One region of the Exiguobacterium sp. R-39 genome, then DNA from elsewhere that is predicted to be linked to it. Evidence: a T-box and tRNA genes for the amino acid it is inferred to sense, from the RefSeq annotation. Region 1 holds a T-box; the other holds one or more tRNA genes.
What was found. A T-box is a leader RNA that pairs with one kind of tRNA and senses whether it is charged. The one in region 1 lies ahead of tyrS (tyrosine--tRNA ligase), so its partner is inferred to be a tRNA-Tyr.

Region 1 (14,600 bases):
TTTGTTTATCCTTTAAAAAAGTTTCCGGGTGAAACACACTGCTGGCACTTTGTATCTCCTGCAGACCAATTAAGCCTAACAGTTCCTGTCGGGCATTTATCACAGGCAAATGCCGAATTTGGTGACGGCGCATCAACTCGGCAGCGTGAGCAATCGAGTTTGTAGGTTGAATCGTAATACAATGTGTCTTCATGATTTGTTCGATTAACATGCGAGCCCTCCTTAATCGTACATGAAGCGACGACGGAGCCGTAATGCATCAAAATGCGCGACGACTTCAGGTGCGACATGTTTACCGATTCGTGCCATCAAACAGTTGGCAGGGTGCGAGGCGATTTCTGGATCATCCGTCGGGAAAAAGACCAACCCACCGTGGTTCATCATTTTTTCCATGATTTTACGGTAATCCCAAACAGACAAACCACTTCCTTTTAAATCCCAGTGCCAATAATATTCTGTCGTTAAAATTAAATATTGTTCCATCGCTGGATCAAGCATCGAAACTTCTAAGAGTTTTTTACCGATTTGTTGTCCCCGGAAGCGGGCCGCTACTTCGATGGCACCGAGTTCCAATATATACGGATTATTCCCCTCGCTCCATGTCTCATAAGGATCGGGATACAGAAACGTTACATAGCCAATGATGTCATTTCCTTGTCGGGCGATGATGATACGTCCTTCTTCCAAAGCGGCGATTTCAACGAGTGCTTCATGCTGTTCCGCAGGTTGTCGAAAAGCTGTTAGGCCTGGATCAAGTGTATAAGAAGCAAGTACCTGGCTTGTGACTGGTCCTTCGATTTCTACTGGACCAAGCGATGTTTCATGAGTACGATGATTGAATTGTTTTTCAAACATGTAAGCGTCACCACCTTCCTGTTCATTATAATCGAAAGCAGAGAAAGAAAGAGAGGGATTTTTTAACAAGTTGACGGCAAATTGATTGAACTACAGGCTAACTAGCTTATAATGTAGGAGAGAACAGCGAAGGGGAGGAACGAGACATGAAAGTTTTGAAAGCGCTTCCGGGGAAGCATTGGTTATCCGAATATGATGGTTCAGATTCATACGATTGGCAAGAAGCGGAACAATATTTTTCGTGGTCGACGACGGGGAAAGTCAACATGGCCTACGAAGCAATCGATCGTCATGCAGAAGGTGAACGTGCCAATAAGACGGCGCTGATTTATTTTGACGGGACAACGGAACAAACGTTTACGTATGCTGATATGAAACGAATGACAAATAAAGCGGCCAACGTCTTAAAAGATGCGGGTATCGAAGCTGGAGATCGGATTTTCATTTTCATGCCACGTTCGCCGGAATTGTATTTTGCTTTACTCGGTGCGTTGAAAGTCGGTGCGATCGTCGGCCCGTTATTTGAAGCTTTCATGGAACAAGCAGTCCGGGATCGCTTGTTGGATTCGGAAGCAAAAATGTTGATTACGACAAAAGCATTATTACCACGCGTCCCTGGTGATGAACTGACATCACTCGAACAGATTCTCTTAGTTGATGAAGACGTAGAGGAAGATGATAAAATCAAGGATTTCCGACAAGCGTTCAATCAAGCATCGGAATCATTTGAACCGGTCTGGTTAGACCGGGAAGATGGTTTAATCCTTCATTATACATCGGGCTCGACCGGTAAACCGAAAGGCGTCTTACATGTTCAGAACGCAATGATTCAACATATGATGACAGGACGTTGGGTCCTCGACTTACAAGAAGAAGATGTTTATTGGTGTACAGCTGATCCAGGTTGGGTCACAGGAACAAGCTACGGTATCTTTGCACCTTTTTTGAACGGTGCGACGAATGTTGTCGTTGGCGGTCGATTTAATCCTGACTTCTGGTACAGTGTCATCGAGAAATATAAAGTGACTGTGTGGTACAGTGCACCAACAGCTTTCCGGATGTTGATGGGTGCTGGGGCGGAAATTGCAAATACACATGATCTGTCCAGTTTACGGCATGTCCTTTCGGTCGGAGAACCACTTAACCCGGAAGTCATCCGGTGGGGAAAAGAAGCTTTCGATCAACGCATTCACGATACATGGTGGATGACGGAGACGGGTGCTATGATGATCTGTAACTACAAATCAATGGATATCAAACCAGGATCGATGGGGAAACCGATTCCGGGAACGCAAGCAGCGATTGTAGATGATCAAGGAAACGAGTTGCCTCCTTTCCGGATGGGGAATTTAGCGTTAAAAACACCATGGCCTTCGATGATGCGTCAAATTTGGAACAATCCACAAAAATACGAGTCGTATTTCTTCAAAGGATGGTATGTATCAGGTGATTCGGCCTATATGGACGATGAAGGCTACTTCTGGTTCCAAGGTCGTGTCGATGATGTGATCATGACTGCCGGAGAACGTGTTGGACCATTCGAAGTAGAAAGTCGCTTGGTTGAGCATCCGGCTGTTGCAGAAGCGGGTGTCATCGGGAAACCGGATCCGGTTCGTGGTGAAATCATCAAAGCTTTCATTTCGCTAAGAGATGGATATGAGCCGACAGAAGAACTTAAACAAGAAATCCAAAAATTCGTTAAAGAGGGGCTGGCAGCCCACGCGGCTCCTCGCGAAATCGACTTCCGCGATAAACTGCCTAAAACACGCAGCGGTAAAATCATGCGCCGTGTCTTAAAGGCTTGGGAATTGAATCTTGAAACAGGAGATCTTTCGACGATGGAAGACTAAGTTTATCTTATAAAAACAGACCACTTATTTCCGGAGAAAGCGGAAGTAGGTGGTCTTGTTTTTTGTTTTGAACGGAAACTAAAAAAACACCGACTCTTTTAGAGTCGATGCTTTAGTGACGGAACTTAGATTACTCAGCGTTTTTCTGCTTTTCATCCGCTTTGCGTTTGGCATCCGCGTCGGCTTTCGCTTTTGCTTCATCTGCTTTGCGTTTGGCATCCGCGTCGGCTTTCGCTTTTGCTTCATCCGCTTTGCGTTTGGCATCCGCGTCGGCTTTCGCTTTTGCTTCATCTGCTTTGCGTTTGGCATCCGCGTCGGCTTTCGCTTTTGCTTCGTCTGCTTTGCGTTTGGCATCCGCATCGGCTTTCGCTTTTGCTTCGTCTGCTTTGCGTTTGGCATCCGCATCGGCTTTCGCTTTTGCTTCGTCTGCTTTCTGTTTAGCATCCGCGTCGGCATTGGCTTTTGTATCGTCCGCTTTCTGTTTGGCATCCGCTTCCGCTTTGGCTTTTGCTTCATCCGCTTTCTTTTTATCTTGTTCGGCTTGTTTTTTCTTTTCTGCTTCTGCTTCTGCTTTTTTCTTTGCTTCCGCTTCTTTTTTCTTTTGGTCTTCCTCTTTGAAACGACCGGTGTTTTTGAAGTCATCTGCACTGACAGAGGCCGGCTGATTGAATCGGGCACCTGACTTAAAGTAACTGCTGTTTGCGTTATACGTCAGATTCGCCATTTGAGCCCAAAGATTTTGTGTCCGTTGATAGTACGTGGTTGCACCCATCAATGAGTTGTTTTGGTCATGTCCGGTCCAGACGGCAAGGGTGACACCAGGTGTTGAACCGACCAGGTACGAGTCTTTGATTTCATTGGTCGTCCCGGTTTTACCTGCCCAATCACCAGGTACCTTGAGTAATGAATTGGCATATTGCGCCGTTCCTTTATCAAAGACACCCCGCATCATATCAAGCGTCAAATAAGCGGTACGATCTTGGTAGATACGCTTTTTCTTTGATTTTGCTTTATAGATGTTTTTACCGTCTTTCGTAATCTTCGAAATGACATAGGGTTTGACGTATTCACCGTAGTTGGAAAGCGTTGCATAAGCTCCGGCAAGTTCAACTGGTGTAATTTCCATCGTTCCTAAAGCGGCAGATGGGGCATAGCGGATATTATCCGGAATTTCAATTCCCATATCGACTAATTTTTGAATCGAATTCGACATATTCATCTTCTCGTACGTTTTAACGGCAGGAACGTTTAGAGACAGTTCCAATGCTTCGCGTACGGTGACGTTTCCACGGTAACGTCCGCCTTCATTGTTGATTGGATTATCACCGGGTTGACGCGGAACGGTCTGGTAATAATACTCTTCGTCATTAATGGTCGATGCCGGTGTGATTAATCCATTTTCAATTCCGTTCGAATAAACAAGAATTGGTTTAGCAGTCGAACCGATTTGACGTTTCGCCTGGAAAGCACGGTTGAAGTCATCGGCTGTTCCATCCATATAACGTCCACCAACAAATCCTAAAATCCGACCTGTTTCATTTTGAACCATGACAGCAGCGGTTTCTTCCGGATCTTTTTTCGTGACTGTCTTTTTCGTTTTTGGATTGACGACTTGTTTGTATTGCGGCGCACTCGGGAAGTTCGACGCATTTTTAGCCGGTGTTTGCATCGCTTCGTGAATCTTTTTATCCAGTGTCAAATGAATTTTATATCCGCCTTGTCGCATCGCAATCAATGCCTGATCCCGATAATTGGCTTTGACTTCGGCAAGTTCAGAAGGTTTAACCTCATCTTCTTTGATCCCGTCCTGTTTCATGAAATAGCTTGTCATGATTTTAAGTGCTTCTTTTTCAGCTAAATCATAGACATACGGATACGTATCACGTGAACGTTTTGATGTTTTAGAAAAATCTTTTGTAATATCGTATTTTACAGCTTTCTCATATTGTGCTTTTGTAATGCTTTTCGCGACATACATTCGCTTTAAGACCGTTTTCATCCGGTTGGTACTCGGCGTCAAATCTTTTTTGACCACTCCACCTTGAAGGTAAGGTGTGTAGTAGTAAGGATTTTTTGGAATACCTGCGAGGAAAGCAGCTTGTGGTAACGTCAGTTTTTTGGCCGGTTTGTTAAACACACCACGTGACGCAGCTTCGATTCCGGCGATATTTCGTCCCAGTGAATTTCGACCAAACGAAACGACATTCAGATAAGCTTGCAGAATCTCATCTTTTGTCATCGCATTTTCGAGACGCAGAGCCAAAATGATTTCTTTGGCTTTCCGTTCAAACGAGACTTCATTCGTGAGGATTTGGTTTTTGATCAACTGTTGTGTCAACGTACTTCCGCCTGTCCGGGAAGACGAGTTCGTCACCTCTTGTAAGACGGCACGTAATGTAGCTTTTGGTACGACTCCATCATGCTCATAAAAATCAACATCTTCTGTCGATAGGACAGCATCGAGCAGATAAGGAGAAATTTCCTTAATATTGACAGGTTGACGTTCTTCGTCCGTGGCAATGTTCGTCAGCTTTTCGCCACTTCCCCAATAAATCTCACTCGTAATGGCATAACTGTTTACTTGTTGTTTCATTTCTGTCAGTTTCGGTGCTTTTGTATCTTTGACAAGCGAAGCGAAATAACCGCCCGCTGCTCCGACAGAAAAACTTCCGACTAACAAGACCCCTATGATGAGGAATAAAATGATATTCCAAGATACGTCGTATGTGATATTCGACCAGTGCCGAACGGCTTTCGTCCGGGGATGATTCCAAAACTTGAACCAGTTCTCGCGCATAAATGATCTCCTTTACATCTTAAACTTGGGTGTAAATTAACATTAAATCACAGATAGACGTATTATACCATAACTGAAGTATTAGAAAATGGCTTGACAGTGGATTCTGCTTCAACGTATCATGGAAACATCTTAATCAAAAGTATAGTAGAATCAGCTGTGATTGGAAAAAAGTAATGAACCGCTCCCTGTATCAGAGACCTAGTGGTGCTGCGAACTAGGACATAGCGCTTCATGAATTATGCTTCCAGGAGCTTCTTGAGAAATCAGGCGGTCTGCCCCGTTATCGGCAATCTAAGTGGCATGAGGTTCATGCAATTAGGGTGGTACCACGGAATATTCCGTCCCTTCGTTCAGACGAGGGGACGGTTTTTTTTAGACTATTTTAGGGGGAAGACAGATGACGTTACTGGAAGATTTAGAGTTTCGCGGATTGATCAGTCAAATGACGGACGAAGAAGGAATTAAAGAATTACTTGAAAGTCCGACGACACTATACACTGGATTTGATCCAACAGCAGATTCACTCCACATCGGACACTTATTGCCGATTCTTGTGTTAAAACGTTTCCAACAAGCGGGACACCAGGCGATTGGATTAGTCGGAGGGGCAACGGGAATGATTGGTGATCCGAGTGGCCGCTCGACAGAACGTTCATTGAATACATCGGATATCGTCGAAGAATTCGCCAACCGGATTAAAGGACAATTGTCACGCTTTTTGCCGCTTGATGGCGAAAATCCCGTAACGATTGCAAACAATCTTGACTGGACAAAGGATTTGACAATCATTGATTTCTTGCGCGACATCGGGAAACATTTCCCGATCAGCTACATGTTGGCGAAAGACTCCGTTGACTCACGTCTGCAAAACGGAATCTCGTTCACGGAGTTCTCCTACATGTTGCTTCAATCGTTCGATTTCTTGAAGCTGTACGAAAATGAAGGATGTCGCCTGCAGGTCGGTGGAAGTGATCAGTGGGGAAACATCACGGCAGGAATGGAATTGATTCGCCGCGTCGGTCATGACCAAAAGGCTTTCGGAATCACAGTGCCGCTCGTTACGAAATCGGATGGTCAAAAATTCGGGAAAACGGCCGGTGGAGCAGTTTGGCTCGATGCTGATAAAACGACACCGTACGAGTTTTACCAGTTTTGGTTCAACGTCGATGACCTTGATGTCATCAAGTTCTTAAAATATTTTACGTTCCTGACACCTGACGAAATCAACGCCCTTCAACAGGAAGTCGAGACGGCACCTGAAAAACGAGTTGCACAACGCCGGTTGGCAGAAGAAATGACAGTTCTCGTTCATGGCGCAGAGGCACTCGAACAAGCGGAACGGATTACAAAAGCATTGTTCAGCGGTGAAATCAAATCGTTGAAAGCAGAAGATATTGCCGATGCCTTCAAAGGAATGCCACGTTTCGCACTGGGAGAGGCAACAAACCTGGTCGACATCCTTGTCGAAGCCCAAATCAGTCCGTCGAAGCGTCAAGCACGCGAAGATGTGACAAACGGTGCGATTTACATCAATGGGGACCGAGAACAGGAATTGACAAAAGAGATTACGAAACAAGATGCGATTGGTGATTTCACGATCATCCGTCGTGGGAAAAAGAAATACTTCGTGCTCGAGCACGCTTGAAGCGAATAAAAAACAACGCTGGCGATTTCGTCAGCGTTGTTTTTTTTGTTTAAGCGACACGGAACAGGCGAAGGGGAAGCAAACGGACGGCGATCGTTGTTGCGAGCAACGCTTTTAGGACATCACCGAGAATAAACGGAATGTTGATTGTCAGGGCATCGAGGAACGACAGATGCAAGACGATCATCAAACCGAACGTGCCGAGCAGATAAACGAGTCCGAGTCCAAACACGAGCATCCCGATGAATAGCGGAATGAAACGGCGTGTCCTTTCAGCGACGAGACCGATGAAGAAACCGGCAATCGGGAACGCAATCAGATAACCGACGGTCGGACCGACGAATGGGGCAAGTCCTCCTTTTCCACCAAGTAAGGGAAGACCGGCAGCGGCAAGCAATAAGAAGATCAGGACAGCCAGTCCACCGCGTTTCGCACCGAGAATGGCACTGACCGTCATGATGGCGAGCATTTGAAGCGTGATTGGTACCGGACCGACGAGTTGAAGTTGCGGCAGTAAACTGACCGCAGAAATGATGGCAGCACCTAAAGCGATAAATGTAAGATCTTTTGTTTTCATAAGATGACACGTCCTCTATGTTTTGTGTTAACCAATATAAAATAAAGGTTAACACAAAACGTGAAAAAGGGAAACAAAAAAAGCACCCACCGGAGTGGATGCTTGAAACAACTGATTAACGTGAGTAGTACTCAACGACGAGTTGTTCTTGGATTTGATCGTTCAATTCAGAACGCTCTGGAAGACGGACGAACGTTCCTTCGAGCTTCTCAGCATCGAAAGTAACGAAGTCTTTAGTTGCTGGTGCAACTTCGAGTGCTTCTTTGATAACGACAAAGTTCTTTGATTTTTCGCGAACTGAGATCGTTTGACCTGGTTTCACGCGGAACGACGGGATGTCGACGCGAGCGCCATCAACTTGGATGTGACCGTGGTTGACGAGCTGACGAGCAGCACGGCGTGTACGAGCCATACCCATACGGTAAACAACGTTGTCAAGACGTGCTTCAAGTAAGAACATGAAGTTCTCACCGTGGATACCAGGCATTTTGCCAGCATCGTTGAAGATACGGTTGAATTGGCGTTCGTTTACTCCGTACATGTGACGAAGCGTTTGCTTCGCTTGAAGTTGGAGACCGTACTCAGACATTTTGCGACGGCTGTTACCGTGTTGTCCTGGAGCGTACGGACGTTTTGCGATTTCTTTTCCTGTTTCAGTAAGTGAGATACCGAGACGACGTGAAAGTTTCCAAGCTGGACCTGTATAGCGAGCCATAATAAGACTCCTCCTTAGTGTTCGTTATTATTTGCATAAAAATAATAACGCCATCAAACCCACGTTACGCCCATTTCATGATGTGGCACCCTCGCTTGATAGCAAAGTTACACGATGCCCCTCCGGCAAAGCCGAGTCATGAAATGTGATACGTAAGCGATTTGACCGCTATCGTTATCATTTCTGCACTTTTACAAGTATACGTCTGCTGATTCCTGCTGTCAATCAAATATGGCGAAGAAGAATTTCGCTGAATGCTTCAAGACCGGCTTGATCCGTTTCGTCGAAGCGGTTGAGTTCAGGACTGTCGATGTCGAGGACGCCGATCGTTTTTCCGTCTTTGATCAACGGCACGACGATTTCCGAATTAGTTGCTGCGTCACAGGCGATATGTCCCGGGAACGCATGGACATCCATGACGAGTTGTGTTGTTTGATCCTGAGCGGCTGTTCCGCAAACTCCCCGTCCGAGCGGAATCCGGACACACGCCGGCAGTCCCTGGAATGGACCAAGGACCAACTCGTTTTGTTCCGGGTCCATTAAATAGAACCCGACCCAGTTCGTCCGGTCGAGAAATTGACCGAGTAAGGCACTTGCATTTGAAAGGTTGGCAATCTGATTCGTTTCCCCAGTCAGTAACGCATCAAGCTGTTTATTCAGCATTTCGTATTGTTTTGTCCGGTCACCATCATAAGTCGTTGTCTCAAACATATAGAATTCCTCCTGAAAAATCATATTTTAATCATCTTATCGGGTTTTCACACGACTGACAAACAATTGATTTCAAGAAACCCGGCTAAAAATTCGGAAGAAATTAGTAAAAGCCCGAGTAAATCTATGCAAATCGGTTGCGCTATACTATTATAAGGATAAGATTAAAGCGAATTTCTCAAAATATAAAGTCGCTTGATAGGGTGGAGGTCGTAGCAAATGTGGGCATGGGTGATTGGTGTCATCGTCATCGTATTACTCGTCATGCTGTTTAGCATGATCAGTCGGAAAAAATATTATACGAAAATCGATGAACTTGATCTTCGGAAACAAGGAATCATCAGCGCGTCGATTCCGAAGGAGTTGCAAGAACTGAAGGAACTCCCGATGGCGGGTGAGACGGAGACGAAATTCACTTCCTGGCATCAGGCATGGGAGGAGTTAGTGACAGTCCACGTCGCACAAATCGATGAGACATTATATCGAGCGGAAGAAGGGCTGGATCGTTACCGGTTTGTTGCGGTTAAAAATGATCTGGAGGTAACAGAACAATTAATTGCCGAACTCGAGGGATTAATTGATGGGATGCTGGTAGACATGTCGACGTTCAAGACAAATCAATCGGTCTTGGCGGAGCTTAAGGCACAAGGCGAAACAAACTCCAGTCAAATTCGTAAATCGTTATTGTTGCAGGCGACGTCATTCGGACCTGCGTTACCTAAATTGGAAGAACAGGCGGAACAGATTGACCAGTTACGGATTGAGATGGTTGCCTTTGAAGAAGCGGGTGAAGTGACGAAAGCCTATGAGACAAGTTTGTTACTTGAAACAAAAGTAGAAGAAACACGTCAACTCGTCGAAGTGATTCCACAGCAGTGGAAGACACTCGCTCACGAATTGAGACAGCGCATTGATCAGCTCGGAGCCGGCTATAAAGAGATGACATTAGATGGGTATCCGCTTGAACCACTCGGTATGCAATCTGATATCAAACGATTTGAAGAACAACGTTTGAGTCTCGTCAAGAAGCTCGAATTCCTTGAAATTAACGGACTTGAAGAGCAGGTGCAGCAACTTGCTTCAGATATCGACCAAATGTACGATACGTTCCGTCGTGAAGTCGATGCCCGGCACCATGTGAAAAAAGAAAATCAATCATTGAAGCAAAAAGCATTACGGATGCGTGAAAAGGTTCATCAATTGGCACAAGAATTCAGCATGTTGCGGGAAAACTATGAGATTTCGGCAGATTTAGGAGAACATTACGAATCGATTCAACGGGATGAAGAAATGTTATTTGGAGCAGCGAAAGATTTGGATGAATCGATTGCAAGCCGGATCATCCCCTTCAGTATGCTGGAAGATCAAATGCGGGATGCTGTCCGATTGGAAGAACAATTGATGCTTCAATACGAACGATTCGCGGTTGAATTGCAGGCGTTACGGAAAGAAGAAACAGAAGTCCGTCAACGTGTTGCCGAATGGCGACAATTGTTATCGACCATCCGCTTGCGCTTAAAACGACTCGGTCTTCCGAAAATCCCGGCAGACGTCGAAGAAGCTTTACAAGCATCAAGTCGTTCGCTGCAGACGCTTGAAACACGGCTCGAAGAGTTACCGTTTAACGTCCATTACATCGTTTCCCAAAGCGAAGATGTCAACGGAACGTTTAAAACATTGCAAGAACGGATAGATAAAGTAGTATTCGAAGTCACTTATGCAGAACGGCTCGTTCAATACGCCAATCGATTCCGCCGACAAGATAACGAGATACATATGTCGTTGACGATTGCTGAGACGAAGTTCCTTGCAGGAGACTATGAACGGACGATTGCGTTAGGAGAACAAGTACTACAACAATTTGATCCTAATTCGATTGAACGTATTCGAAAAGCATGTGGTCAACCGGAAACGATGCATGCATAATCATCACTGACAATTCAGGGTGGCCGTCCAGGTCACCCTGTTTTTGTAAAAAAAGGGAGCGATTGAGATGGGGAAACTGTACGTAAACGGAATCATTCGAACGATGACGCACGAAACAGATATTCACTCGGCGATGTTCATTGAAGGAGAACGGATCATTGCCATGGGTGAAGAAAGCAAGTTACGACGGCGGTTTGGAAGACGGATTCTGTCGATCGTTGATTTGAACGGGAAAGCGGTTTATCCGGCTTTCACCGATGCACATATTCATTTGATCGGATACGGTGAAGCCATCGGACGTGTGGATGCGTCGCGTTATGCCACGTTAGCGGAATTGGGAAAAGCATTCGTCGAGGCAGAAGCCGTTAACGGATTACATGTGGCAGAAGGATACGATGAAACGAAGCTTGACCGGGCACCGACGAAAGCATGGTTAAATCAGCTCTTTCCGACAGAACCGGCCTTGTTGAAGCGGACGGATCGGCATACCGTACTCGTCAACGATGTTTTGTTCAAACAGTTGGGATACAAATCGTCAACCGTCATTGAAGGTGGGAAAATCGGGTTACTCGAATCGGGAGAAGCGGACGGATTTCTTTATGATGCGGCGATCGAACCGTTGTATGCCCTGCAATCGGGCTCAGTCGAGCGGAATAAATCCTCGTTGCGGTCAGCCATTAAAGATTTGTACCGTCATGGTATTGTTGCTGCGCATACGGAAGATTTGGCGTATCATGGCGATTTAGAAGAAGTCTTACAAGCATACCGGGAAGTGACGGAAGAAACGGGATTCCATGCTCATCTGCTCGTTCATCATTTAGTCATTGATCAACTTATTCAACTGAATCCCGTCCTGCCGCCGACGTTGTCGACCGGTGCGATGAAACTGTTCGTCGACGGGGCGCTCGGAGGACGGACGGCACTGCTTGGCAGAGGATATTCGGATGATGCGACGACACGCGGCATCGAAGTCCATTCTCCGGAACAGTTGGAACAACTCGTCAAACGGGCCCGGAGTTACGGCTTTACGGTAGCGGCACACGTCATCGGGGACTTGGCGATCGAACGTTTCGTAGCCGTCCTTGAAAAATACCCGGCTCCAAAAGGGACACGGGACCGAATCATTCATGCAACGGTCGTACGTCCGGAGTTGTTGGCACGAATTCGAAAATTGCCGGTCTTGATCGATGTCCAACCGGTCTTCCTGCTCGATGATGCTGATTTTGCGCAAGACCGACTCGGGTTGAATCGCTTGGACTGGGCCTATCGGCTGAAATCTCTTGCGGATACGGGAGCGCTTCTGTGCGGTGGATCCGATGCGCCGATTTCAAGTCCGGATGTCCGGCGTGCCTTGTATGCTGCGACGACGGGGACAGCAGGTAACATCAATAAGACGGACGAAGTATTATCAATGTATGAAGCCCTGCTGTTGTTCACGAAAAATCCACATATCGCAACCGATACACATGGACGAAAAGGAATGTTGCTTCCGGGATACGATGCAGACTTCGTCATCTTTGAACAGGATTTCTACATGTTAAGCGGGGAAGCTGTCTTAACCAACCGGTTGCTGGAGACTGTTCAGGCAGGAAGAACTGTTTTTGAGGCGACGCCAGTCATGAATTAAAATAAAAAAACTGCCAATCGGCAGTTTTTTTGTTTTACAGGAAAGAACGTTGGATTTTATGCCAAAATGTATTATTCGTTAATTTAACGGTCTTGAGTTCTTTTTCCGATAATTGAATATCGACGGAATCTGTCCGTTTTAAACTGAGCGCTTCATTGTCCATTCCGATGATCGGATAGTCGTTGCCATCTTCGATGATGCGTAAAGACAACTTACGACCGCGATTCAAGAGGAATGCCGATCCGAGTGTCCGGTACCGGTTGTTGTTGACGGAAGCAATCTCACTGACTTGAAGACAATGGATTAATGGATCAACGATTGCCCCTGATAATGATTTGTTGTAAGCCGTTGAACCGGTTGGTGTCGAGATGACCATACCGTCCCCGCGGAATGTCTCAAACAGGAACCCGTCGATATAGACCTCAATTGCCAGCGACTTGATGATGCTCGACTTAACGGAACATTCATTTAGACACAACATACCCGGTCCACCGTTAATTGAAGCTTCGAGGAGCGGATAGCGACGGACTTCAATTTCACCTTCAGAAGCACGGCTTCCGGTTTCCTTGAATATGGCTTCAACCGAAGAGAGATCGTTGATATCGAAGTCACAATAAAATGAGTTCGGTCCTTCGGCAAACCCGACATAAATCGCATCTTCCCGGAATCCTGTAAAGCGTGCCGCTTGAAGGAAGGCACCGTCTCCGCCGATCGAGACAATGATGTTGGCTTGTTTGTGGTCCTGAACGACATTCAGTCCATACCGATTTCCTACTTCAATCAGTTTACGTACCTGCGTCTCGTGTCTTTGTTTGTTACGGTAATACAGGTAGACATTGTTTCGAGCCATGGTCAATTCCCCCTTGAAAGCGTTTCATGAACTCCTTTATTATACCCGTCTTTGACAAAAATCGGTACTGCCAGCTCGAAGTGCGGGCAGAAATCTTGTGTTACCGTGGTGGCATTTCTATAGTAGAATGGAAAACGACATATGAATCTATCGGGAAATGGGGAATTTACATGGCAACATTTAAAGGGAACGCAATCACATTAATCGGAACACCTGTTGAAATCGGACAAGAGGCACCGGATTTCGAAGTGTTAGCAAACGATCTTTCACCGGTGACACGCGATACGTATGAAGGAGTTCGAATCATCAGTGTCGTACCATCAATCGATACAGGTGTCTGTGATGCCCAAACACGTAAATTCAACGAAGAAGCAGCGGCTATTGAAGGTGTAACAGTCTTGACGATTTCAAACGACTTACCGTTTGCACAACGTCGTTGGTGTGCGGCGAGTGGACTCGACAACGTCGTGACGCTGTCAGATCACCGTGATCTTTCGTTCGGTACACAGTACGGAGTCGCAATCGAAGAACTTCGTTTACTGGCTCGTTCGGTCTTCGTCATCGACGCAGCAAATGAAGTCGTTTATGCGGAATATCTAGAAGAGTCAACGAATGAAGTTGATTTTGAATCAGCACTTGCGGCTGCCAAAGGAGCCAAAACAACGAAGTAAGAATGGTTTACAAACGGCGTAAAACCGCTACAATGAAAGTAATGAGAAAGAACGGCTCCCAAGAAGTGCGGGGGCCGTTTCGTTTTGAAAGGATGGAACACACATGGAATCACTAGAAAAATTATATAAAGAATTGACACAGCAAACGCGTAAATTAGAACGTGATTTAGACATGCCGTACCTTGAAGGTCTGACGGAAGTCATCGACCGTTTGAATGAACGGCATACGGAAAACGTAGAACCGGAAACCGTCCGAAAAGCCGTATCACTTGCCATTCTCGAAGGAATGAAACAGGCACAACCGAATCACTTGCCGACACCGGACAGCGTCGCATTGTTTGCGGGTTATTTAATCGGGAAACTAATCAAGAAG
Region 2 (14,600 bases), 950 kb from region 1:
GCATAATTCCGTCTGCGACCCGTGTCCCGGTTCCTTCGACAAGGCTTGGATCGAGCCCGTCCATGTCGAAACTGAGATAAAACGCATCCGTGGTTTCTTTTAAATAGGCAACTGCTTCTTCCATGATGGCATCCATCCCGCGTGTCCGAATCGCTTCCATATCATAGACACGAATACCAAGACGGTCAATCAGTTCCTGTTCTCCTGCATCCACATCGCGTAAACCGATAAAGACGAGGTGTTCCGGTTGCAGTTTGACCTCACTGCCGCCGATCTCCGTTAACCGCTGATGTCCTTCCCCTAACGCGACAGCAAGCGGCATTCCATGAATGTTACCAGATGGAGAAGTCTCAGGTGTATTCAAGTCCCCGTGTGCATCAAACCAGATGACACCGAGACGCGGTACGACTTGCCGCAGACCGGCGATCGTTCCGATTGCCATGCTGTGATCCCCTCCGACGAGTAACGGAAAACGTTGCTCTGTCAGCGCCTCACGTACAAGTAAGTGCAAATCGTTTGTCGTATGGACAACGCCTTCCAGACGTTTCAGCTGCGGATCTTCTTCCCGGACAGCATCTTCAGACAAAACAGCCGCTTCCCCATAGCGAACTGCTTCTTGTCCGTGTACTGCCAATGTTTCGAGTAGTCCTGCTTGTTCAACAGCAGCTGGTCCTTGCTCTGTCCCCGGTTTTCCTTGACCATAACGATACGGTACGCTGATATATGCAATGTTCATCGACGTGTTCCCCTTTACTTAGTAAGTTGCCTTAATTGTAAGCGGTAACAATACGGTGGTTCAACTCAACACGATGACGCATGATTATACAAGATCAGACGACAAAAAAGCACTGTGAGAGTTTCTCACAGTGCTTTCGCGTACGTACATGAATTGCAGGCATTTCAAGTATAAAAAAACTTAAGACGAACGAAACTCGCTTAAGATCTTTAAGCAAAATTTGGTGGAGCCTAGCGGGATCGAACCGCTGACCTCCTGCGTGCAAGGCAGGCGCTCTCCCAGCTGAGCTAAGGCCCCAAAAACATAAAAAGCGGAAGACGGGATTCGAACCCGCGACCCCGACCTTGGCAAGGTCGTATTCTACCACTGAACTACTTCCGCAAAATATGAGCCATGCAGGATTCGAACCTGCGACCCTCTGATTAAAAGTCAGATGCTCTACCAACTGAGCTAATGGCTCGACATGGTGGGGGGGGGCGGATTCGAACCGCCGAACCCGAGGGAGCGGATTTACAGTCCGCCGCGTTTAGCCACTTCGCTACCCCCCCAGTTTGTCTAGGAACTATACAATTAAAAAAACAGTGCCGGCAACAGGAGTCGAACCCGCGACCTACTGATTACAAGTCAGTTGCTCTACCAGCTGAGCTACACCGGCAAAAAAATAAAAATGGTGACCCGTACGGGAATCGAACCCGTGATACCGCCGTGAAAGGGCGGTGTCTTAACCGCTTGACCAACGGGCCATTGGCTCCGCAAGTAGGATTTGAACCTACGACCTACCGGTTAACAGCCGGTTGCTCTACCACTGAGCTATTGCGGAATAAATAAAAAGAATTGCCTGGCAACGTCCTATCCTCACAGGGGGAAGCCCCCAACTACTTTCGGCGTTCAAGTGCTTAACTTCCGTGTTCGGCATGGGAACGGGTGTGACCACTTGGCTATCGTCACCAGACGACGGGCTCGCGCCCTCAAAACTGAAGTCATCAACAATGCATCTGCTAGAACAAGGCCTCGACCGATTAGTATCACTCAGCTCCGCATGTCGCCATGCTTCCACCCGTGACCTATCTACCTCATCGTCTCTGAGGGGTCTTTCTTGATTACTCAAAGGGAAATCTCATCTTGGAGGGGGCTTCATGCTTAGATGCTTTCAGCATTTATCCCGTCCGCACGTAGCTACCCAGCGATGCTCCTGGCGGAACAACTGGTACACCAGCGGTGCGTCCATCCCGGTCCTCTCGTACTAAGGACAGCTCTCCTCAAATTTCCTGCGCCCACGACGGATAGGGACCGAACTGTCTCACGACGTTCTGAACCCAGCTCGCGTACCGCTTTAATGGGCGAACAGCCCAACCCTTGGGACCTACTCCAGCCCCAGGATGCGATGAGCCGACATCGAGGTGCCAAACCTCCCCGTCGATGTGGACTCTTGGGGGAGATCAGCCTGTTATCCCCAGGGTAGCTTTTATCCGTTGAGCGATGGCCCTTCCATGCGGAACCACCGGATCACTAAGCCCGACTTTCGTCCCTGCTCGACTTGTAGGTCTCGCAGTCAAGCTCCCTTCTGCCTTTGCGCTCTACGAATGATTTCCAACCATTCTGAGGGAACCTTTGGGCGCCTCCGTTACTGTTTAGGAGGCGACCGCCCCAGTCAAACTACCCGCCTGACACGGTCCTCCAGCCGGATGACGGCTGCGAGTTAGAGACTCTATGCATGAAGGGCGGTATCCCAAGGGTGACTCCTCCGAAGCTGGCGCTCCGGTCTCGACGTCTCCCGCCTATCCTGTACATCATGCACAAAGCCTCAATATCAGGCTGTAGTAAAGCTCCATGGGGTCTTTCCGTCCTGTCGCGGGTAACCTGCATCTTCACAGGTACTATGATTTCACCGGGTCTCTCGTTGAGACAGTGCCCAAATCGTTACGCCTTTCGTGCGGGTCGGAACTTACCCGACAAGGAATTTCGCTACCTTAGGACCGTTATAGTTACGGCCGCCGTTTACTGGGGCTTCGGTTCAAAGCTTCGCTTGCGCTAACCCATCCCCTTAACCTTCCAGCACCGGGCAGGCGTCAGCCCCTATACGTCATCTTGCGATTTAGCAGAGACCTGTGTTTTTGCTAAACAGTCGTTTGGGCCTATTCACTGCGGCTCTACTCATGTAGAGCGTCCCTTCTCCCGAAGTTACGGGACCATTTTGCCGAGTTCCTTAACGAGAGTTATCCCGCGCGTCTTAGAATTCTCATCCCGCCTACCTGTGTCGGTTTACGGTACTGGCACCTTCCACCTCACTAGAGGCTTTTCTTGGCAGTGTGAAATCGTGACCTTCGTCCCTACGGGACTCCGCATCGTTCCTCGACTTTGGTGCCTGACGGATTTGCCAATCAGACGGTCTCGAAACTTACACATGCACTTCCATCCGCATGCGTCACTATCCTCCTGCGTCCCCCCATTGTTCAAACGGTGGATCGGTGGTACAGGAATATCAACCTGTTATCCATCGCCTACGCCTTTCGGCCTCGGCTTAGGTCCAGACTAACCCTGAGCGGACGAGCCTTCCTCAGGAAACCTTGGGCTTTCGACGGAGGGGATTCTCACCCCTCTTTTCGCTACTCACACCGGCATTCTCACTTCCAAACGCTCCACTGCTCCTTACGGTACAGCTTCACAGCGGTTTGGAACGCTCCCCTACCATTCCTTACGGAATCCGCAGCTTCGGTGGTATGTTTAGCCCCGTTACATTTTCGGCGCGGCGCCACTCGACTAGTGAGCTATTACGCACTCTTTGAATGGTGGCTGCTTCTAAGCCAACATCCTAGCTGTCTAGGCAGCGCCACATCCTTTTCCACTTAACATACACTTTGGGACCTTAGCTGGCGGTCTGGGCTGTTTCCCTCTTGACTACGGATCTTATCACTCGCAGTCTGACTCCCGAGTATAAGTTGCCGGCATTCGGAGTTTAACTGAATTCGGTAACCCTGTGGGGGCCCCTAGTCCAATCAGTGCTCTACCTCCGGAACTCTCAACCTCGAGGCTAGCCCTAAAGCTATTTCGGGGAGAACCAGCTATCTCCAGGTTCGATTGGCATTTCACCGCTACCCACACCTCATCCCCGCACTTTTCAACGTGCGTGGGTTCGGACCTCCAGTCAGTGTTACCTGACCTTCATCCTGGACATGGGTAGATCACCTGGTTTCGGGTCTACGACAACGCACTATGGCGCCCTATTCAGACTCGCTTTCGCTACGGCTCCGCCTCATCAGCTTAACCTCGCGCGCTATCGTAACTCGCCGGTTCATTCTACAAAAGGCACGCCATCACCCATTAACGGGCTCTGACTACTTGTAGGCATACGGTTTCAGGATCTATTTCACTCCCCTTCCGGGGTGCTTTTCACCTTTCCCTCACGGTACTGGTTCACTATCGGTCACTAGGGAGTATTTAGCCTTGGGAGATGGTCCTCCCGGATTCCGACGGGGTTTCACGTGTCCCGCCGTACTCAGGATCCACTCTGGAGGGAAAACAGTTTCAGCTACAGGGCTGTCACCTTCTTCGGCCGACCTTTCCAGGTCGTTCACCTACTGTCTTCCTTTTTGACTCCGTATAGAGTGTCCTACAACCCCGGAGAGCATGCTCTCCGGTTTGGGCTGTTCCCGTTTCGCTCGCCGCTACTCAGGGAATCGCATTTGCTTTCTCTTCCTCCGGGTACTTAGATGTTTCAGTTCCCCGGGTCTGCCTCACGCTACACTATGTATTCATGTAACATGTCCCATCCCATTACGGATGGTGGGTTCCCCCATTCGGAAATCCTCGGATCAAAGCATACTTACTGCTCCCCGAAGCATATCGCTGTTCGTCGCGTCCTTCATCGGCTCCTAGTGCCAAGGCATCCACCGTACGCCCTTCATACCTTGATCTAGCATTTTGGTATTCTAAGAACACACGTCTAATGACATGGTTATAAAAAATTTGATGTCTTGTTGATGTCTTCAGTTTTCAAGGTGCGAGTGCCTTCTCCGTCAGGAAAAGACAAATGGAGCCTAGCGGGATCGAACCGCTGACCTCCTGCGTGCAAGGCAGGCGCTCTCCCAGCTGAGCTAAGGCCCCATGAGATTATAAAATTGAATGGTGGGCCTAAGTGGACTCGAACCACCGACCTCACGCTTATCAGGCGTGCGCTCTAACCAGCTGAGCTATAGGCCCATTCAAAATGGGTTGTTCAATTGAGAGATCGGACTCTCAAAACTGAACGATGGGCATGTCCCGTAAGGGACGTTTTCCTTAGAAAGGAGGTGATCCAGCCGCACCTTCCGATACGGCTACCTTGTTACGACTTCACCCCAATCATCTACCCCACCTTCGACGGCTGGCTCCTTGCGGTTACCTCACCGGCTTCGGGTGTTGCAAACTCTCGTGGTGTGACGGGCGGTGTGTACAAGACCCGGGAACGTATTCACCGCAGTATGCTGACCTGCGATTACTAGCGATTCCGACTTCATGCAGGCGAGTTGCAGCCTGCAATCCGAACTGGGAACGGCTTTCTGGGATTGGCTCCACCTCGCGGTCTCGCTGCCCTTTGTACCGTCCATTGTAGCACGTGTGTAGCCCAACTCATAAGGGGCATGATGATTTGACGTCATCCCCACCTTCCTCCGGTTTGTCACCGGCAGTCTCCCTAGAGTGCCCAACTAAATGCTGGCAACTAAGGATAGGGGTTGCGCTCGTTGCGGGACTTAACCCAACATCTCACGACACGAGCTGACGACAACCATGCACCACCTGTCACCCTTGTCCCCGAAGGGAAAACTTGATCTCTCAAGCGGTCAAGGGGATGTCAAGAGTTGGTAAGGTTCTTCGCGTTGCTTCGAATTAAACCACATGCTCCACCGCTTGTGCGGGTCCCCGTCAATTCCTTTGAGTTTCAGCCTTGCGGCCGTACTCCCCAGGCGGAGTGCTTAATGCGTTAGCTTCAGCACTGAGGGGCGGAAACCCCCCAACACCTAGCACTCATCGTTTACGGCGTGGACTACCAGGGTATCTAATCCTGTTTGCTCCCCACGCTTTCGCGCCTCAGCGTCAGTTACAGACCAAAGAGTCGCCTTCGCCACTGGTGTTCCTCCACATCTCTACGCATTTCACCGCTACACATGGAATTCCACTCTTCTCTTCTGTACTCAAGCCTTCCAGTTTCCAATGACCCTCCCCGGTTGAGCCGGGGGCTTTCACATCAGACTTAAAAGGCCGCCTGCGCGCGCTTTACGCCCAATAATTCCGGACAACGCTTGCCACCTACGTATTACCGCGGCTGCTGGCACGTAGTTAGCCGTGGCTTTCTCGCAAGGTACCGTCAAGGTACGAGCATTACCTCTCGTACTTGTTCTTCCCTTACAACAGAGTTTTACGATCCGAAAACCTTCATCACTCACGCGGCGTTGCTCCATCAGACTTTCGTCCATTGTGGAAGATTCCCTACTGCTGCCTCCCGTAGGAGTCTGGGCCGTGTCTCAGTCCCAGTGTGGCCGATCACCCTCTCAGGTCGGCTATGCATCGTCGCCTTGGTGGGCCATTACCCCACCAACTAGCTAATGCACCGCAAGGCCATCCCAAGGTGACGCCGGAGCGCCTTTCATCATCAGACCATGCGGTCTGAAGAACTATTCGGTATTAGCTCCGATTTCTCGGAGTTATCCCAATCCTTGGGGCAGGTTCCTTACGTGTTACTCACCCGTCCGCCGCTCATTCCCTTCACTTCCCTCCGAAGAGTTCCGTGAGCTTCCTGCGCTCGACTTGCATGTATTAGGCACGCCGCCAGCGTTCGTCCTGAGCCAGGATCAAACTCTCCATAAAGTGTTTGACTTGCTCGTTGTGTGACCGAAGTCACGTTGACGAAGCTTGCGCTTCATTCATTGTTTGTATCCGAAGATACGTTTTTTTGCCTCATCGTTCAGTTTTCAAAGTCCGATATGTCGTTTGACGACTTTTAAATCTTACAGTAAAGTATTAACTGGTGTCAATAACTTTTTTCGTAAGTTTTTTTCGTTTTCGACGTGTCCGTGTGGCGTGTGCCTCAGCGACATGTATTAATATATCAACTCTTGTTTTTTTCGTCAACTGTTTTTCTAAAAAAATATTAAAAAAAGACGGACGCCGCTCTAACCGGATCAAACGGTAGAACGGCGCCCTTTCTTTTACGCTCTTTTGCCAGACGCAGCATTAGCTGAATTTGGTTTTTCTTGCAGTCGATGCAACATCAGAATTTGATAGGCGTTACAAACAAGTAATGTGGCAAGCGCTGCCCACAACATTCGCTTGTCTTGTGTCGCCTGGAGAGCTGGCACCCATTCAATCAACGTGATGACTGTCATCAAAAAGAGTGTCGGCACGAATGCCGTGAAGTTTGTCTCGCGTGCTTTCGTCCGAGCGACAAAAAATGCGATGAGCAATAAGACAACCATCTCTCCAATATAGAGGTTCGTTTTTTCAAATCCGAAAGCAAGTCCCCGAAGATAGATCCCGTCGAATAACGCAAAGGCGATTAAGACGATTTGGACCCGGTCCCATAGCTTAGCTCCCCGGAAAATATCAAGTCCGACCCGGTGGAGGATCAGATACGAAAAGAATCCCATCAAACTGATGGCTGTCCATGTACTGCTGTAGGCCAAGGCCGTGACATATCCGCTGATCGATTGGTTACGGACATATCCTGGTTCAGCGACCAGGTTAAACACGAAGCCGGCGAGCGTTCCGATCAGGAGCGTCATCCAAAACAGCTTCAAAAATCCTCTAGTCTTCATTCATTATCCCTCTACTTTTTCGATGACACGCGCTGCGAGTTCATTATAGTGTGTTTCAAATGGATGGTCGTCACGGTAAATCGACGGTGCAAAGTCCGTGTCATTTGCATACGGCTGTCCAAGTGGAATCTTAGCTAGAATATCTGTTTTTAACGCTTCTGACAACTTCTCTCCGCCGCCTGAACCAAACACATACTCTTTTTCGCCGGTTACCTTGCTCTCGAAATAGGCCATATTCTCAATGATTCCGAGCAAACGATGATTTGTTTTGATTGCCATTGCCCCTGCACGTGCAGCAACGAATGCCGCAGTTGCATGCGGTGTCGTGACGATCAGTTCCTGACAGCTCGGTAACATCGAATGAATATCGAGTGCTACGTCGCCTGTGCCCGGCGGTAAATCAAGCAGTAAATAATCCAGTTCGCCCCACTCGACGTCAGAGAAGAAGTTGTTTAACATCTTTCCGAGCATCGGACCACGCCAGATGACAGGTGCATTGTCTTCGACGAAGAAGCCCATCGAGATGACTTTCACACCGAATCGTTCAGGTGGAACAATCCGGTCGTTGACGACAGTCGGACGGGTTTCGATCCCCATCATGTCAGGTACACTGAATCCGTAGATATCCGCGTCAATCAATCCGACTTTTTTTCCTGCCCGGGCGAGCGCAACTGCCAAGTTGACGGAAACCGTCGATTTTCCGACGCCGCCTTTACCGGAAGCAATCGCGATGAATGTCGTGCCCGACTCCGGTTTAAGAATCGATGGTGTCGTCGCAGCCTGGATCCCGTGGTCACCGAGCGCCTCGAAACGTAAGCCGACCGTCTTGAATCCTTTTTCTTTCAACTCTTTGACGATCTGTTGCTGTAAGGCAAGCTGTTCGCCGGATCCTGCCTGCGCCAGTGCGATTTTGAGACTGACATAGTCTCCTTTGATTCGGACATCACGAATCCCGTTCGTATCTGTAAGCGAGCGTTCAATCGTCGGATCGATCAATTGCCCGACCACCTCGCGAATTTCTTGTTCATTCAACATAGTGCCTTCCCCCTGAGAACGTTCGATTTAATCCATTTCAGTATAACAAAAATAAGATAGCGCTTGCACATTTCGACTCGGAAAGCATGACATTTCCTTGAAGACTCGTAAGGAAGATACCCGAAAGATGAAAAAAAGAGATCCTCCTCTTCACAACTGCAAAAAGGGAACCTCTACACGGTTAAAACATCCGATTCCATGTTGCGGGTCCGACGACACCATCGACCGCTAATCCTTGACGTGCTTGATAGGCACGTACTTTATCGACGGTCTCCGCATCAAAACGTTTCGTGACAGTTGCCTTGACTGCCCGCTGAATCCGTTCGATGTCCCGACTGTTCATATTGACCGCTCCTTTATAGAGCGGTTGTCCCGGATAAGGTACTAAGACATCCGTTGTCGTTTTATTCAGCTCAAAGTGCGGGTAGTCTTTAAATCCACTCCAGTCTCCGCCCCAGGAGAAACCTTGCCGCTTCATCGCCTGGACGATTTGCTGAAAGTTGGCATCGGTATTAAAGATGGCTTCCGTCCCGTACATGGAGTATTGAAACAGATCAACGGCAATCCCCCGGTTATGATTCGATTGTCCCCCACGGGCGTTCGTCACAATCGCGCCCGGAGTTGTCCGTCCTTGTGCATACAACTTCTCCTGCTCGGCGTAGGACCGGAATCCTTGCGCCACCCCGACATAAATGCCTTTGACATGAAGTTCACGGATGACTTGTCGTGTCTTTCGGGCAACTTCCGGTGAAAGTCCCGGAACATTCAGTTTCTGGTTGGCTCGTTCTATTAACCAACTGACTGATACAGTCATCGTTCACCACACTCCTTTGTAGACTGTTCCCGAAAACGGATTGCAGTATACTTGACGAAGGCTTGTTTCACTCATTATTCGGAAAAAGGAGTTTTTTGATGAAAAAAAATTTCGTCTTCGCGGGCGGCTTGACCGTTCTCTTACATATCGGTTATGCGATCTACTTTTATACAGTGCATGAAGCGAACGCGACTTATCAGCCCACCCTTCCTAAAAATAGCACCGTGCTAAGTCAGGATACGTCCTTCGTCGGGAAAGTCGGTTCACAAACAGAGTCCGATCCCAGCTCTTTTTTTCAGGACCTGTTCTTGTGGAGCATCCCGCTGACCTTCATTAGTTTGATGGTACTTCTATTCTTCATTCAAAACATACAACGTCGTACATCTTGAACAATAGACCGCTTTTGACCATTTCCGGTCGAGAAGCGGTTTTTTAACAAAAAAAATCTCCCACCCGTAAGGATGAGAGATAAAACGATTAACGTTTTGAGAACTGAGGTGCACGACGTGCTGCTTTAAGACCGTATTTTTTACGTTCTTTCATACGAGCATCGCGTGTGAGGAAACCTTTAGCTTTAAGTGTGCCACGGAAGTCTGGATCCGCTTGAAGAAGAGCACGTGAGATACCGTGACGGATTGCGCCTGCTTGACCAGTGAAGCCGCCGCCTTTAACCGTTACCATGATATCGTATTTGCCTTCTGTTTCTGTGAGTACAAGTGGTTCTTTTGCAGTCATGATTAATGTTTCATAACCGAAGTATTCGCTGATATCGCGCCCGTTAACTGTGACTTTACCGTCTCCAGCAACGAGGAAAACGCGAGCTGCCGCGTGTTTACGGCGACCAGTGCCGTAGTAACGTACATCTGCCATCGTGTAGTTCCTCCTAAATTCGTATTAACCGCGAAGTTCGTAAACTTCTGGTTGTTGTGCTTCTTGCTTATGAGTATCTCCAGCGTAAACGTGGAGTTTGTTGAACATTTGACGACCGAGGCTACCTTTTGGAAGCATCCCTTTGATCGCGAGTTCAAGCATACGCTCAGGTTTGTTAGCGAGTAAGTCGCGTGCGACAGTCTGCTTCAAGCCGCCTGGATGACCAGAGTGACGGTAGTAGACCTTTTTGTCGAGTTTGTTACCAGTTAAAACGATTTTCTCAACGTTGATGAGGATAACGTGATCCCCACAGTCAACGTGTGGTGTGAACGTAGGTTTGTGCTTACCGCGGAGAAGTGAAGCCACTTCGCTCGAAAGACGACCGAGTGTTTTGCCTTCTGCGTCGATAAGGAGCCATTTGCGTTCTACATCAGTAGCTTTCGCCATGAAAGTTGTGCGCATGTAAAATACCTCCTAAGGAATTTAAAAATTTCTTTTTTGATTTTTCATTTATTCACTGTTTGAATCTATCAGAATCTTAGGTGTACGGGGCTAAGATTGTGGTTTCATAATAAATGAAATGCCAATAAACATTGTATGTTTTTTAGCGGCTAATGTCAAATGCCTTTTTTAGACTCTGGGTAGAAAACTTCCCAAAGGTATAACCCGTGCGGTGGTGCCGTCACACCAGCGACGTTTCGATCCTTCGCTTCGAGCATTCGTTTGATGTCTTCCGGAGTAAATCGACCGCGTCCGACATCAAGCAACGTGCCGACCATGATCCGAATCTGATTGTAGAGAAAACCGCTTCCCTGAAAACGGAAAATCAACTCTGCTCCTTGTTCAATCAGTTCCGCTTCATAAATCGTCCGAACACGATTGTCCGTCTCTGTCTTCGCGACACAGAACGAACTGAAGTCATGAGTCCCGACTAAATGCGCTAATCCCAGACGAATTTGCGCAACATCGAGTGAATACGGAATCAAGACGGATTGATGACGTCGAAACGCATCTTCCGTCCGGCGCACGAAGTACCGATACTCTTTCCCTACTACATCATACCTTGCTTCGAAGTCAGAAGCGACCTCTTTACAGTCACGAACCCGAATATCGTCCGGTAATAACGTATTTAGGGCCTTCACCATGCTTGCGGGTGCAATCGCCAGCTCCGTATCAAAATGAATGACCTGCCCCTGTGCGTGCACACGTGCATCTGTACGTCCGGAACCGATCACCTTGACCGGGTGCTTATGCATCCGTTCAAGCGTCTTCTCGAGGACTTCCTGAATCGTCAGACCGTTCGGTTGTACTTGATACCCGGAATAGTCCGTCCCGTCATACTGAATCGTACATTTAAAGCGTCGCATCAAAAGCCTCCCCGTAAATAGACCAGAAGCAGTCCGAGGACGATCAGAAGGACGATCAGCCCCGTATCGCGACCTGTCCATTTCGACTCACGGAGTCGTGTCCGTCCTTCGCCGCCCCGGTACCCCCGGGCTTCCATTGCCGTCGCAAGATCTTCTGCCCGTTTAAACGCCGAGATGAAGAGTGGAATCAGCAAAGGAATGATGGCCCGCAGGCGTTCTTTGATCGGACCCGCCGATAAATCGACACCGCGTGCCTGCTGTGCCTTCATGATCTTTTCCGTCTCTTCTGCCAATGTCGGCAGGAAACGAAGTGAAATGGACAACATCAAGGCAATCTCGTGCGTCGGGACACGGACGACTTTAAATGGTTTTAGTAACAACTCAATCGCATCCGTCAGTTCGATCGGTGACGTCGTCAACGTGACGAGTGTCGTAATCGATACCAAATAAAAGAACCGGAGCGATACGATGATGGCAAGGCGCAATCCTTCTTCATAAATCTTGAACCAGCCGAATTCAAACAAAATGGCCCCTTCACGCGTAAACAACAGCTGAATGATAAACGTAAAGACGATTAAGAATAAGATCGGTCGCAGCCCCTTCAAGACGTAACGGATCGGTAATTTACTACTAGCTAACGCCGAAAACGTAAACAGCAGTAAAAAAATATTCGTTGCCGCATTATTGGCTAAAAAGACAAGGGGAATGAAACAAAAGGCAAAAATGATTTTCGCGACGGCCGACGAACGATGTAAATACGACGTCCCTGGTATATGTTGTCCTACGATCATCGTCCGTCCCCCCGTACACGTAAAATCCATTCAATCAATTCCGCTTCCGTCTGAAGCGACGGACGTGGTTGCTTTAATTGATCGGCCATCTTCCAGGCAAACGCCAGAACGTGGGGTAGATCGAGATGGAATTGACGCAGTAACGTTTCTTGACGGAATAGACCCATTGGTTCTCCATCATATGCGACTTGTCCCTCTTCCATGACGACGACCCGGTTCGTATACTCAAGCACCTGGTCCATATCATGCGTAATCAACAACAAGGTCATCCCGGATTGTGCATGCAACTCAGCAAAGAGAGAAAGCATCTGCTTTCGTCCTTGCGGATCGAGTCCTGCTGTTGGTTCATCGACGATCAACACGTCTGGTTGACTAGCGAGTACGCCAGCAATCGCAACACGCCTCATTTGCCCACCAGACAGGTCAAACGGAGAACGTGACCAAAAGACTTCATCGAGTCCGACGGTACGTAAGGCGTCTTTCGCTAACCGTTCTGCCTCTGCCGGTGCGTGACCAAAGTTCATCGGACCAAACATGACATCTTTCAAGACGGTTTCTTCGAACAATTGATATTCCGGATACTGAAAGACAAGACCAACCCGTTTACGGAGCGCTTTTAAATCTTGTTTTCGTTTTGGTTCGATGATGATGTCATCGACCTGTACCTTACCGGCAGTTGGTTTCAACAAGCCGTTGATATGTTGGACGAGCGTGGATTTCCCGGAACCGGTATGCCCCACAAACGCAACAAGCGCCCCTGACGGAATCTCAAGATTCACATCACGCAGCGCGACTCGTTCAAACGGACTATTGAGTTGGTACGTATAGTTCAATTCCTGGATTAAGATTGGCATAAGCGGTTCACCAAGTCTCTTTCATCTAGTATCGTGTCCTCATAAGTAAGACCACGTGCCGAAAGTTGCTCCTGCACCCGGACGACAAATGGAACATCTAGTCCAATCTGCTCAAGAAACGCGGATTGTGCAAACACCTCTTGCGGTGTGCCTTCTAAAACGATTTGCCCTGCATCCATAACAATGACACGACTGGCCCGTAAGACTTCATCGAGTTCATGTGTAATGGCAACGACGGCCATCGGGTGTTGCTCATATAATTCCTGGACGGTCGACATAACCTCAGTTCGTGCAATCGGATCAAGCATCGATGTCGCTTCATCGAGCACGAGAACATCAGGGCGCATCGCAAGCGCCGAGGCGATTGCGACACGCTGCTTCTGTCCGCCGGATAGTTGATGGGGTTCCCGATCAACAAAATCCGTAAGGCCAACGCGCGCTAGACTGTCGTCGATACGACGAACCATTTCCTCGCGTGGCACACCCCAGTTTTCCAGGGCAAATGCCACGTCGTCGCGCACGGTCGTGCCAACGAATTGATTATCCGGATTCTGAAAGACGATACCGATTGCGCGGCGCATCTCCCACAGTTGCTCCGGCACTGCACTCGAGAATGTCTCGTTGACAGTGACCGTTCCTTCTTCAGGAAGCAACAATCCGTTAAACAGCTTCGTCAGCGTTGATTTTCCGGAGCCGTTGTGTCCAACGATTGCGACCCATTCCTGCGAATGAATCGAAAGAGAGACATTCCGTAAGGCTGGTTGTTCTTGTTCCGGGTAACGGTATGTCACCTGTTCCAACTCAATCAGCTTTGTCATGTCTGCTCCTCCTTCATCAAATCAAAATAATTTCATTTGTAACAAAAGGGCAGAAGCGAGTTACGCACTGCCCTTTTATTCGAATCATTTAAAAATTAAACGAGTTCGATGATGACCATTTCTGCGCCGTCACCACGACGTGGTCCCATTTTCATGATACGTGTGTAACCACCTTGACGCTCAGCAAAACGTGGAGCAACATCAGCAAACAATTTTTGGATTGCATCTTGTGTTTTACCAGCTTCGTTTTGACCAGCAGCTTCGCGACGAACGAACGATGCAACTTGACGACGAGCGTGGAGATCACCGCGTTTACCTAAAGTGATGAGTTTCTCAACGACTGGACGAAGTTCCTTCGCTTTTTGTTCTGTAGTTTGGATACGCTCATTGATGATGAGATCAGTCGCAAGGTCACGCAAAAGTGCCTTACGTTGTGAGCTTGTACGGCCTAATTTCGAGTATGCCATGGATGGATTCCCTCCTTCGTGCAATTAATAGTTTTAGTCTTCTTTACGTAGGCCCAG

Region 2: it has a tRNA-Tyr gene. The T-box ahead of tyrS (tyrosine--tRNA ligase) is inferred to sense a tRNA for this amino acid. The anticodon was not compared.

What each region holds. Positions count from the first base shown of each region.
Region 1 covers NZ_CP187965.1:2,273,923-2,288,522, reverse strand. The annotation lists gene ACP26N_RS12030 (acetoin utilization AcuB family protein) at 1-211, opposite strand, end outside; gene ACP26N_RS12025 (GNAT family N-acetyltransferase) at 223-855, opposite strand; gene acsA (acetate--CoA ligase) at 1,002-2,705, shown strand; gene ACP26N_RS12015 (transglycosylase domain-containing protein) at 2,836-5,502, opposite strand; T-box leader at 5,653-5,854, shown strand; gene tyrS (tyrosine--tRNA ligase) at 5,903-7,150, shown strand; gene ACP26N_RS12005 (biotin transporter BioY) at 7,200-7,727, opposite strand; gene rpsD (30S ribosomal protein S4) at 7,843-8,442, opposite strand; gene ACP26N_RS11995 (GAF domain-containing protein) at 8,668-9,153, opposite strand; gene ezrA (septation ring formation regulator EzrA) at 9,373-11,079, shown strand; gene ACP26N_RS11985 (amidohydrolase) at 11,147-12,706, shown strand; gene ACP26N_RS11980 (NAD kinase) at 12,741-13,556, opposite strand; gene tpx (thiol peroxidase) at 13,721-14,227, shown strand; gene ACP26N_RS11970 (class I SAM-dependent methyltransferase) at 14,331-14,600, shown strand, end outside.
Region 2 covers NZ_CP187965.1:138,774-153,373, reverse strand. The annotation lists gene rocF (arginase) at 1-736, opposite strand, end outside; tRNA gene ACP26N_RS00925 (tRNA-Ala) at 958-1,033, opposite strand; tRNA gene ACP26N_RS00920 (tRNA-Gly) at 1,046-1,117, opposite strand; tRNA gene ACP26N_RS00915 (tRNA-Lys) at 1,124-1,196, opposite strand; tRNA gene ACP26N_RS00910 (tRNA-Tyr) at 1,201-1,284, opposite strand; tRNA gene ACP26N_RS00905 (tRNA-Thr) at 1,319-1,391, opposite strand; tRNA gene ACP26N_RS00900 (tRNA-Glu) at 1,405-1,479, opposite strand; tRNA gene ACP26N_RS00895 (tRNA-Asn) at 1,482-1,556, opposite strand; rRNA gene rrf (5S ribosomal RNA) at 1,573-1,688, opposite strand; rRNA gene ACP26N_RS00885 (23S ribosomal RNA) at 1,736-4,650, opposite strand; tRNA gene ACP26N_RS00880 (tRNA-Ala) at 4,768-4,840, opposite strand; tRNA gene ACP26N_RS00875 (tRNA-Ile) at 4,860-4,936, opposite strand; rRNA gene ACP26N_RS00870 (16S ribosomal RNA) at 5,019-6,580, opposite strand; gene ACP26N_RS00865 (KinB-signaling pathway activation protein) at 6,922-7,527, opposite strand; gene ACP26N_RS00860 (P-loop NTPase) at 7,531-8,562, opposite strand; gene ACP26N_RS00855 (M15 family metallopeptidase) at 8,744-9,376, opposite strand; gene ACP26N_RS00850 (hypothetical protein) at 9,475-9,765, shown strand; gene rpsI (30S ribosomal protein S9) at 9,854-10,246, opposite strand; gene rplM (50S ribosomal protein L13) at 10,271-10,708, opposite strand; gene truA (tRNA pseudouridine(38-40) synthase TruA) at 10,864-11,613, opposite strand; gene ACP26N_RS00830 (energy-coupling factor transporter transmembrane component T family protein) at 11,613-12,404, opposite strand; gene ACP26N_RS00825 (energy-coupling factor transporter ATPase) at 12,401-13,258, opposite strand; gene ACP26N_RS00820 (energy-coupling factor ABC transporter ATP-binding protein) at 13,246-14,076, opposite strand; gene rplQ (50S ribosomal protein L17) at 14,172-14,543, opposite strand; gene ACP26N_RS00810 (DNA-directed RNA polymerase subunit alpha) at 14,577-14,600, opposite strand, start outside.